DNA from 2 places in the Pseudarthrobacter sp. KH_020_B genome. Region 1 is predicted to be linked to the other one. Evidence: riboswitches for the same ligand, from Rfam matches in the RefSeq annotation. Region 1 holds a riboswitch; the other holds the start of a gene.

Region 1 (5,662 bases):
GATCCGCAACATGGGCTCCATGAAGAAGATGCTCATGATGATGCCGGGTGCGCAGAACATCCGCGAGCAGCTGGAGAACTTTGACGAGCGCGAGATTGACCGTGTCGAAGCAATTGTCCGTTCCATGACGCCGCACGAACGCGTCGCCCCGAAGATCATCAACGGCTCCCGCCGGGCACGCATCGCCCGCGGTTCCGGCGTGCATGTCTCCGAGGTCAACGGCCTGCTGGAGCGCTTCGGCCAGGCCCAGAAGATGATGAAGAAGATGGCCCAGGGCGGCGGCATGCCGGGAATGCCCGGGATGCCTGGCATGGGCGGCCCCGGCGGTGCGCGGAAGGGTGGCAAGAACGCCCCGAAGAAGAAGGCCCGCTCAGGCAACCCTGCCAAGGCTGCCCAGGAGCTCAAGGACGCCGAGGCCCGGCGGGCCGGCGCGGCGAAGGCGCTCCCCACAGGGGCAGCGTTCGGCCAGCAGGGCGGCGACTTCGACCCTTCGCAGTTGAACCTGCCCAAGGGATTCGACAAGTTCCTCGGCAAGTAACGCAACTAGCTCGCAGTTAACGTTGTCATTCCGCGTTTTGACGACATCTAATGCGAGTCAGTTGGGATGTCGGCGCCGTGGAATAGGGTTGGGTCATGTTCAAACAGCGCGTAGTGTTCGTGCACGGCGCCGGACCTTTCGGTGCGGCGGCGTGGCCGCGCCAGCACGGAATGGCGCTGACGTACGACGCCCTGTTCCTGCGGCGGCACGGCTTTGATGCGGTGGCTGAACCCGTGGAGTCCTCGTTCGCTGAAGACACCGCCATCATCCTGCGCTCGCTTGCGGATGACGGCCGCGGGGCCGCCGGGGGCCATGTCGTCGCCCACGCCGAGGGCGCCATTGCGGCCACGATGGCCGCCGTCGAACGCCCCGATCTGGTGTTTTCCCTCACGCTGGTTGAACCGGCGTGTTTGTCCCTGACCGCCGAACTGCCGGCCACCTCTGCCCACATGGCCCTGATGCAGCCGCTGTTCGACGTCCGGCACCAGCTCAGCGATGAAGACTTCCAGCGGGAATTCGTCCGGAGAGTGTTCGCGGCGGACCTGCAGGAACCCGCCACGCCGGAGGAAAAACGGTCGGCGCGCCGGCTCCGGTTGCAGGCGCCGTCCTGGGAGGCCCCGCTCCATATTGTTCCGGGCGTCCCCACCATGGTCCTGACGGGTGGGTGGGAACCGCTCTATGAAGAGATCGCAGGTTACCTGCAGGAGACCGGTGCCCTGCACCGCACTGCTGCGGGAGGACACCGGCCCCAGGACTCAGCCGAAGGTGACCGGGCCATCCGGTCCTTCATCGCCGACGTCGGCAGGTCACGCTCAGTTCAGGCTTCCTGAGCCGTCAGCTTCCGGCGGGGATCCGAAGCTCGGGGAGGTAGACCTTCCCGCCGGCGGCCAGGAACTCCGCACTCTTTTCCCGCATCCCGCTGTAGGCCTCGGCGATGGCCGCCTGCGAATCGGCGGAACCGTATTCGTCCCTGATGTCCTGGCTGATCTTCATGGAGCAGAACTTCGGGCCGCACATGGAGCAGAAGTGGGCGGTTTTGGCCGGTTCGGCGGGCAGCGTCTCGTCATGGAAGGCCTCCGCCGTGACCGGGTCCAGGGACAGCGCGAACTGGTCGCGCCAGCGGAACTCGAACCGGGCCTTGGACAGGGCATCATCCCGTTCATGGGCGCCGGGGTGGCCCTTGGCAAGGTCGGCTGCATGGGCGGCGATCTTGTAGGTGATCACACCGGTCTTCACGTCGTCCTTGTTCGGGAGGCCAAGGTGCTCCTTGGGCGTGACGTAACAAAGCATGGCCGTGCCGTACCGGGCGATTTCGGTGGCGCCGATGGCGGACGTGATGTGGTCATAGCCCGGGGCAATATCCGTGACCAGCGGCCCCAGCGTGTAGAACGGGGCGCCCTTGCAGAGTTCCTGCTGGCGTTCCACGTTCTCCCGCACCAGGTGGAACGGGACGTGCCCGGGACCTTCCACCATGACCTGCACATCGAATTCCCACGCCCGCTGGGTAAGCTCCGCCAGGGTGTCCAGCTCGGCGAACTGGGCGGCGTCGTTGGCGTCCGCCGTCGCTCCCGGACGCAGCCCGTCGCCCAGGGAGAACGCGACGTCGTACTTGGCGAAGATCTCGCACAGCTCGTCAAAGTGCGTGTACAGGAAGTTCTCCTGGTGGTGGGCCAGGCACCAGCCCGCCATGATCGCGCCGCCCCGGGAGACGATGCCGGTGACGCGGTTGGCCGTCAGCGGTACGTAGCGCAGCAGCACGCCGGCGTGGATGGTCATGTAGTCCACGCCCTGCTCGCACTGCTCAATCACCGTGTCCCGGAAGATCTCCCAGGTCAGGGCGTTGGCTTCGCCGTTGACCTTCTCCAACGCCTGGTAGATGGGCACGGTACCGATGGGGACGGGGGAGTTGCGGATGAGCCATTCCCGGGTGGTGTGGATGTCGTCCCCGGTGGAGAGGTCCATGACGGTATCCGCGCCCCACTGGGTGGCCCACTGGAGTTTGTCCACCTCCTCGGCGATGGAGCTGGTCACGGCGGAGTTGCCGATGTTGGCGTTGATCTTCACCAGGAAGGCCTTGCCGATGATCATCGGTTCGGATTCCGGGTGGTTGATGTTGTTGGGGATGATGGCCCGTCCGGCGGCCACTTCGCTGCGGACCAGTTCCACGTCGCAGTTTTCGCGGAGGGCGATGAACTGCATCTCCGGGGTGATGACACCCTTCCTCGCGTAGTGCATCTGGGTGACAGTCCGGCCTTCGACGGCGCGGCGGGGGACCGGCTGTGCACCCTTCCACTCCGCAGAGGCTGCGCCGCGGCGCACGGCCGACTTGCCGTCGTCGAGCAGGTTCCGTTCCCGGCCGCTGTAGGGCTCGGTGTCTCCGCGGGCGGCGATCCACTCCGAGCGGAACGGGTTGAGGCCCACCACCGGATCGCTGCCCGGACCGGCCGTGCGGTAGGTCCGGAAAGGCCCGTTCGCCTCGCCGTTTGGCGACGGTTCCAGCGCGATCTCGGTCACTGGAACCCGGATTCCCGTGGCGTCATCGGTGACATACGCCAACGAATGGGACTTCAGCGACTGGGTTTCAGTCCAGGCCGCTTGATCCACGGCTGCTTCATTTAGGGCAGGGATCAGCTGTGTTTCTTGTGTATTCACTGAATACTCACTTCCTTCGCCGGCATTACCCGGACAGGTTCAACGGTCGCAGGCTGCGCTAGCCCGATCTCAGCCCCTGCAAGGGCTCCCGTGTGGTCAAGTCGAAGCTACCACAGGCCGAGGGTGGACTCGTGACAGCAATCACGGGAAGGGGTCGCAATCTGTCTGGTCCGCCACTTGAATTAAATTGAAGCTTCAAGTAAATTGGAGGCATAGCCGCCTTCCATCCGAAGGCCAACGGACCGGGAGTTTTCACATGACTGCAGAAGCCACCAGCCAGGATCTCCTTCCTGCCGATCTCTCCATGGGCACCGTGATGCTCAAGGTGGGCGACATGAAGCTGATGACCGACTACTACCAGCGTGCGCTCGGCCTGGAGGTTGTCGCCGAAGAGGACGGCGGCGTCTACCTTGGCCGGCTTCAACGCCCGCTGGTCCATCTCGCGGCCGCCCCGTCCTTGAACCTGCCCGGCAGGGGAGAGGCCGGGCTGTTCCACACCGCGCTGCTCTTTGACGACCAGGCTTCACTTGCTGCAACGGTGGCCACCGCCGCCCAGTACGAACCCCGGTCCTTCACCGGTAGTGCTGACCACCTGGTCAGCGAGGCCTTCTACTTCAGTGACCCGGAAGGCAACGGCGTCGAGCTGTACTGGGACCGGCCCCGCGAAAACTGGTCCTGGAACGGCAAGGACGTGGTGATGGACAGCCTGGCCCTGCCGCCGCAGCGCTACCTCGAGCACCACCTGACCCAGGAGTCCGTGGAGGGCCAGCGGCGCGCCGAAGCCGGCGTGGGCCACGTCCACCTCCAGGTGGGCGACGTCCACTCTGCACACGATTTTTACGTGGGCGCGCTGGGCTTCGAAAAGACCGCAGGCTGGCACGGGCAGGCACTGTTTGTCTCCGCCGGCAGGTACCACCACCACATGGCCATGAACGTCTGGAACAGCCGCGGCGCTGGTCCCCGCAAGGACACCCTGGGCCTGGGCGAAGTCCTCATCGAGGTCCCTTCCGGGGACGACGTCGGCGCGCTCGCCGACCGCCTGAAGGTCGCCGGTGTGGCCTCGCACCACACGGGAGCCGAGCTTCGCTTCGAGGATCCGTGGCGCAACAGCATTCGAGTCGCGGTCCGCTGAGCGCGGATGCGAAATGTGCGGTCCGCCTTGTACTAGGCTGATTCTGAACGGCCGGGGCGGCACTTGGTGCTGCCCTTCCGGGCCGCACCGTCGACGGAATGAGGGCTGTTCCCATGGGCTTCACTGAAATTTTTGTTGCCACCCACGATGCCGCGCTGAAGCGGGCCAGTGTCCTTGATGACGGCGGCTCCCCGGCAGGCCCTGCCCTGCGGATTCCCGGAATCAGCGATTTCGAAATCGAACAGCTGGGCAACCTTGCCGGGATTGCGGTGCATGCCGGTGGCGCAGACTACGAACTGGCAATGGTTGACGTGGCCAGCGATTCACTCCTCGGAGTTCCGCCGGCCATGGTGCGTGCGCTGGCGGATCTGCTCAGCTATGAGACTGAGGGTGAAGGTAATGTCCTGGACGACGTCGCTGAAAAGTGGGCGGCCCAGGATGACATGCCGTTCGGCGCGGACGAGGCCCGTGCGTATGTCCAGCAGTTCGCGGAGCTGGCCAACTCCATCGATGACGCCGCACGCACCGGCGTGTATGTCTGGTCGTCCTAGGCCTGCCGCGGCCTGCCGGGTCCGCCCGGCTGCCCCATCCCGACGTGTCAAGTCGAAATCCGGACGCTGATCTGGCACAATAAACAGGTACTCGATCTGCGTGGCCCCTCTCTCCGCGTCCGGATCCTGTCCTTTGAACCCTCAAGTATGGCCCGCCCCACGGGTGCAGAACGTCGGTTCACCCCTTTTCTGAAACAGGAGTGACCACAAAAGTGGCCGTAAAGATTCGCCTTAAGCGCTTTGGCAAGATGCGCGCACCGTACTACCGCATCGTCGTCATGGACGCACGCTCCAAGCGTGACGGCCGTGCCATCGAAGAGATCGGCAAGTACCACCCCACCGAAGAGCCCTCATACATCGAGGTGGACACGGACCGTGCCCAGTACTGGCTCGGCGTCGGCGCACAGCCGTCCGAGCAGGTTGCTGCGATCCTCAAGATCACCGGTGACTGGCAGAAGTTCAAGGGCCTGCCGGGCCAGGAAGGCACCCTGAAGACCAAAGCTCCGAAGGCTGCCTTTGTTGCCCCGGAAAAGGGTTCCGTGATCATCCCGGAAGCCATCACCAAGAAGTCAAAGCAGTCTGACGCAGCCGAGGCCCCGGCCGAAGCAGAGACCACCGAGGCTGAGTAGATTGCTGGCAGAAGCGCTCGAACACCTCGTCCGGGGAATCGTTGATTCGCCGGAGGATGTCAAGGTCAGCTCGAAGAACAACCGCCGCGGGGACACCCTCGAGGTTCGTGTTCATCAGGATGACCTGGGACGGGTGATCGGCCGCCAGGGCCGCACCGCA
Region 2 (5,662 bases), 330 kb from region 1:
GGACGCATCATCATCGTTCCCGGCAACGCCCTGGGCTACGTGGAAATCGGCGCCGAAGAGGCCCGCAAGGTCGGTTTCGGCCAGTTCTAGCACGTCCGCGGCCAGCCGCCTTGGCGGCTGGCCGCTGCTTTCCGAGGAGATTCCATGCTTTCGCTGACCATCGTTGTCCTGGTCACAGCGGCCGCAGGCTTTATTGTCTGGGCCAATGACAAGCGCCACACCCGGTACGGCACCGGGTTGCCCGCCGGAGTTGCCGTGGTGGTCGGTACGGTCAGCTGGATCATCTTCATCGCGGCAGGTTTTGGCTACCAGCCCGGCCTGACGTGGATTCCCTGGGTTCTGCCCATGGCGCTCGGCACCGTCGCTGCCGTCGGGACGGTCATGTACCTGGGCCGGACGCGCGAAAGCCACGATACGCAGCGGCTGACGGAGGCGCTCAAACTGTAGTTTTGGGCCCGTTCCTTAAGTACCCGTGACCACCACCCAGCAGGGTGGTGGTCACGGTCCTTTAGCCGGCGGCTTAACCCACCGGCTGGGCTGTGGCGCCGAGCCGGGCGGCAGCAGCACTGACCGCCGCAGCAGCAGCGGCATCCCGCTCCGTGACCTCGCCGCCGGCGTCGTGGGACGTGTAGCGCAGATGCACCCTGTTGTAGCGCCAGTCAAGGTCCGGGTGGTGGTTCTGCTCTTCCGCCAGGCGTCCGACGGCGGCAATCAGTTCCAGTGCGGCGGCCGCCGTCGGCGTCTTGTAGACAGCGACGAGCCCGCCCAGCCGGTACTGCCAGTTGGGCAGCCCGGCCAGGACGGCGTCGATCCGCTCCTGCGTGAGTGTATCTTCCTTGCCGGCCACAGCGTCCTCCTTGGCTCGTCCGGTGAGCCCGCCCCTGCGTTGGTCGAGGGCGCCAGGCGTGGAGTAAGCGGCCTAGAGAAACTCTGCCCGGCCTTCCATGGCCGATGACGCAAGGGCGTGCTCGCGGCGCGGAATCCTGCCGGCCGCTTTCGCCAGCCTACCGGCGATGACGGCGTGTTTGAAGGCCTCCCCCATGAGTGCCGGGTTCTGCGCACGCGTGACCGCAGTGGCCAGCAGCACGGCATCACAGCCAAGCTCCATGGCCAGCGCGGCGTCGGATGCCGTGCCGATGCCGGCGTCCAGCACCACGGGCACCGAGGCGCGCGAGACGATCAGTTCGATGTTGTGTGGATTCAGGATTCCCAGGCCGGTGCCGATGGGCGCACCGAGCGGCATAACCGCGGCGGCACCCAGGTTTTCCAGCCGAAGGGCAAGGACCGGGTCATCGTTCGTGTAGGCGAATACTTTGAAGCCCCGGTTAACGAGCTGTTCCGTAGCATCCACCAATTCGACGGCGTCCGGCAGCAGGGTCTGTTCGTCGGCGATGACTTCCAGCTTGATCCAGTCTGTTTCCAGCGCTTCGCGGGCCAGTTCCGCCGTCATAACCGCGTCCCGGGCCGTGAAGCAGCCGGCAGTGTTGGGCAGGATCCGGATCCCGTGGTCCACCAGGAGCTGGAAAAGGGACCCCGATTCTGCCGGCGAATAGCGCCGCAAAGCCACCGTGGTCAGTTCGGTTCCGGAGGCCAGCAGGGCGGCGCCCAGCCCGTCGAGGCTCGGGGCGCCGCCCGTGCCCATGATGAGGCGGGAGCCGAGCTCGACGCCGTCGATCACCAGCCGGTCAGTGTCCTCGGGCCGGTTTTGTGTGGTGATGTTGCTGGTTACTGTCATGGTGTCAGCCTCCCTGGACTGCTGTGACCAGTTCGACGTCGTCACCTTCGGCGAGCGCCGTGACGAACCACTGGCTGCGGGGTACTACTTCGGAGTTGTGGGCGACGGCGACGCCAAGTTTCTGCCCATCTGTCGCCTGGCCGTTGGCCGCGAGAGGACGGCCGGTGATCTGGCTGATGAGCGTCGTGATGGAGGCGTCCTCCGCCACGGAATGGCGCGAGCCGTTAAGGGTGATGTTCATGCTGATTCCTTCTGTGGGTCGAGATCCTTCGTGCTGATGTCCTTGCGCAGGGACTGTGTGCCGGCTCCGTGGTGCTTTCCTGAAAAGCGGGCCGGGCTGAGGGCCGCCCATCGCGGGTCGGTCCGGCCGTCCAGCAGGTCCCGGCAGATGGCCGCCGCCGCTGGAGCAAGCAGCACTCCGTGGCGGAAAAACCCGGTGGCAACGATCAGCCCGGCAATGTTCCCTGTGTTCCCGCTGCCCGTGATCCCGCTCCCCGTGTTCCCCTCCGCTAGGGAGGAAGCCGGTACGCGGCCGAGGAGAGGTGCGTTGTCCGGGGTCGCCGGCCTGGCCCGTGCCGTGCATTCCAGGAGTTCAAGCTCCGACACTGCCGGCACCAGGACCTGGGCGTCCCGCAGCAACTGGTAGACACCGCCGGCCGAGACAGCTGCGTCGCCCGTCCCTGCGAGCGCGTCCTCTCGCTGCGTTGCCCCGATCACCACGGTGCCGTCCTGCCGGGGAACGATGTAGACCGGCACGCCATGGACCATTCCGCGGACCGTCGAGGTGAGGAGCGGGCGCAGGTGCCGTGGAACAGCCAGGCGCAGGATGTCACCGTAGACGGGCCGCAGGGGTAGGTGCAGTCCATCCGGCAGGCCATCCAGCGAGGCCGCCTGCAGTCCGTTGGCCACGATGGTCTCCCGGGCCTGGACCGTTCCGCCGTGGGCGAGCTTCACGCCGCTGACGCGGCCGTCCTCCCAGAGAAGGGCTGCAGCCCGTTGGTCAACGGCGAATCCCCCGCGGGAACCTGCCACGGCGGTTCCTGCTCCCGGTTCGTGGACGGCCAGGACTTCCTGGAGGCACGCCACAAGTTTCCGTGGATCCACCTGGTGGTCGGCGGGAATGTCCAGGGCGCAGGATATGGCCGGGCTGAGCAGGGATTCCCTGGTCCTGGCCGCACGGACAGTCAGCAGTTCCACCATCAGGCCGCTGGCCTGCTGCACGGCCCGGAGGTCCATCAGCGCGCGGCGGTCCGCAGCGTCCGCGCCGATGGCGAGGGTCGGCGTCGTCAGATATCCGGTATCGCCAGCCCCGGCCAGGGCGAGGCCTGCCGCGAAGGCAGGCCAGAGGCCGGAGGAGGCAAGCATCAGCTCAAGGAGGTCTTCCTCCTGGTAATGCAGTTCGCTCACGGGGGCAAGCATGCCGGCGGCTGCCCAGCTGGCGCCGTTGCCCGGCGCGTCATCGATCAGCACAACCGAACGGCCGGACCGCCGGGCCTCCCAGGCTATGGCGTGGCCGATGACTCCGCCGCCGATGACTGCCACGTCGGCGTGCAGGACGGCAGGGTGCGTGATGGGGACGCTGGCTGATTCACGCCCACGTGAGTTGTTTGTTGCGGGGGGCATATGGTTCCTTCCCTACGCCGGTACTAGCCGGATCAGGTCAAGCGGTCGGCTCTGACGCCCTCTCAGCCCGGCCGCTTTGTGACGGCTGCAACGGGCTCCCGCAGTACTCGCCCAGTTTAGGGGAATTAGGCTTGTTTCCATGAACGCGCAATCCTTCGCCGCTGCAGGCACGCCCTCCGCCACCTCGTCCACTCCCGAAACCTTAGCCGGAACAGTCCCCGCCGGCGGCATAGTCACCGGCCTCCCGCACAGCGCAAGGCTGTACCTGTGCACCGACGCGCGCCGGGACCGCGGGGACTTTGGCGAGTTTGTGGACGCGGCCTTTGCCGGCGGCGTGGACATCATCCAGCTCCGCGACAAGGCGATCGAGGCGGCGGAGGAGCTGGAGCTGCTGGCCGTGCTTCGGGCCGCGGCCGAACGCCACGGGAAGCTGTGGGCCGTCAACGACCGTGCCGATATCGCGCTGCTGTCCGGCGCCCCCGTCTTCCACATCGGGCAGAAGGACCTGCCGGTCGCTTCCGCCCGCACCCTGCTCGGCCCGCCCGCAACAATCGGGCTTTCCACGCACACTGCCGAGCAGATCGAAGGCGCCATCCGGCTGTCCGGCGGGCTGCCTGCCGAACACGGCCTGGACTACTTCTGCGTTGGACCGGTCTGGGCCACGCCCACCAAACCCGGCCGGGCCGCCGTCGGCCTTGACCTGGTGCGGTATGCGGCCGAAGCAGTCCGCGCCGCCGGTGGCACCCAGGCCACGCTGCCCTGGTTTGCCATCGGCGGCATCGACCTCGGCAACGTGGAGCAGGTGGTGGAGGCCGGCGCAGGCAGGATCGTTGTGGTGCGTGCCATCACCGATGCCTCCGACCCCGCGGCTGCGGCCGCGGCACTCCTTGCCGCCCTGGACGCGGGCGCGTCCTGACAATCCCCCGCGTGGCGGACGGCGGGCGTGCACGATACGTGGAAATCGGGCTAACCTGATTTTCGTGTCACATCATAGGTTGGCCCCGAATGTCCACGAGCAGACCAACGACCTCGCGGCGGCGCTGAGCGCCCTGCGGACCGAGCTGGAACTGCCGGGTCCATACCCGGCGGAGGCGGTCCGGGACGCGCAAGCGGCAGTGGCCGCACACGAGTTGCCGGGTGCTGACCTGACGGACGTGGACTTCCTCACCATCGATCCGGCGTCGTCCACTGACCTGGACCAGGCGCTGTTCATCGAGCGCGCGGGCACCGGCTACCGGGTGCGGTACGCCATCGCCGACGTGCCGTCCTTTGTCCGCCCCGGCGGCGGACTGGATGCGGAGACCCGGCGCCGCGGCCAGACGTTCTACGCCCCCGACGGCCGGATCCCGCTGCATCCGGAGGTCATCAGCGAAGGGGCCGGCAGCCTCCTGGCCGGGCAGCTGTGTTCCGCCTTCGTGTGGGATTTCGGGCTGGACGACGCCGCTCAGGTCTCCACCGTGAGCGTCCGGAGGGCCAGCATCCGCAGCCGGGCCAAGCTGAGCTACAAGGGAGTCCAGGCCGAACTCGACGCCGGAACGGCCGGACCTGTCCTGCAGCTCCTGAAGGAAGTGGGCCTCAAGCGCGTTGAACTGGAGCGGCAGCGTGGCGGCGCCAGCCTGAACATGCCTGAGCAGGAAATCGTGCAACTGCCCGACGGCGGCTACCGGATTGCCGCCGCGCCGCAGCTGCCGGTGGAGGACTGGAACGCCCAGATTTCCCTGATGACGGGGATGGCGGCGGCAGACCTCATGCTGGCAGGAAAAGTGGGCATCCTGCGCACCATGCCCGCCCCGGACGAGCGCTCCCTGCGTCACTTCCGCCTCCAGACCGAGGCCTTGGGTAAGCCATGGGACGGCAAAATCAGCTACGGCGAATACCTCCGCAGCCTTGATCCGACAGAGCCCCGGCAACTGGCCATCCTGCACTCCGCCGGAATGCTGTTCCGCGGCGCCAGCTACACGGCGTTTGACGGCACAGTCCCGGAAGCCGCCATCCAGGCCGCCATCGGCGCCGCCTACGCCCACACCACGGCACCGCTACGGCGTCTTATCGACCGCTTTGTCCTGGTGATTTGCGAAGCCCTGAGCAACGGCAACCAGGTACCGGACTGGGCGCGGGAAGCCCTGCCGTCCCTGCCGGAGATCATGGCCGGATCCGACCAGCTGGCATCGCGGATGGAACGCATGGCGCTGGACACTGTGGAGGCTGCACTCCTGGTCAACCACGTGGGCCAGGAATTCGATGCGATCGTCATTTCCGGCTCCAAGCCGCAAAAAGACAACGGCAACGGCGGCGGGAAAAACG

Evidence for each region. Region 1 has a riboswitch for thiamine pyrophosphate ahead of thiC (phosphomethylpyrimidine synthase ThiC). Riboswitches for the same ligand answer to the same signal wherever they lie in the genome.
Region 2: another riboswitch for thiamine pyrophosphate. It lies ahead of thiO (glycine oxidase ThiO); the one in region 1 lies ahead of thiC (phosphomethylpyrimidine synthase ThiC).

What each region holds. Positions count from the first base shown of each region.
Region 1 is NZ_CM174506.1:2,894,979-2,900,640, reverse strand. It holds gene ffh (signal recognition particle protein) at 1-538, shown strand, start outside; gene AC3IT0_RS13365 (alpha/beta hydrolase) at 634-1,368, shown strand; gene thiC (phosphomethylpyrimidine synthase ThiC) at 1,373-3,190, opposite strand; TPP riboswitch at 3,185-3,292, opposite strand; gene AC3IT0_RS13355 (VOC family protein) at 3,447-4,322, shown strand; gene AC3IT0_RS13350 (hypothetical protein) at 4,436-4,873, shown strand; gene rpsP (30S ribosomal protein S16) at 5,086-5,502, shown strand; gene AC3IT0_RS13340 (RNA-binding protein) at 5,504-5,662, shown strand, end outside.
Region 2 is NZ_CM174506.1:3,225,312-3,230,973, forward strand. It holds gene AC3IT0_RS14830 (DUF3107 domain-containing protein) at 1-90, shown strand, start outside; gene AC3IT0_RS14835 (hypothetical protein) at 145-447, shown strand; gene AC3IT0_RS14840 (4a-hydroxytetrahydrobiopterin dehydratase) at 521-847, opposite strand; gene AC3IT0_RS14845 (thiazole synthase) at 920-1,735, opposite strand; gene thiS (sulfur carrier protein ThiS) at 1,740-1,976, opposite strand; gene thiO (glycine oxidase ThiO) at 1,973-3,358, opposite strand; TPP riboswitch at 3,351-3,470, opposite strand; gene thiE (thiamine phosphate synthase) at 3,498-4,274, shown strand; gene AC3IT0_RS14865 (RNB domain-containing ribonuclease) at 4,339-5,662, shown strand, end outside.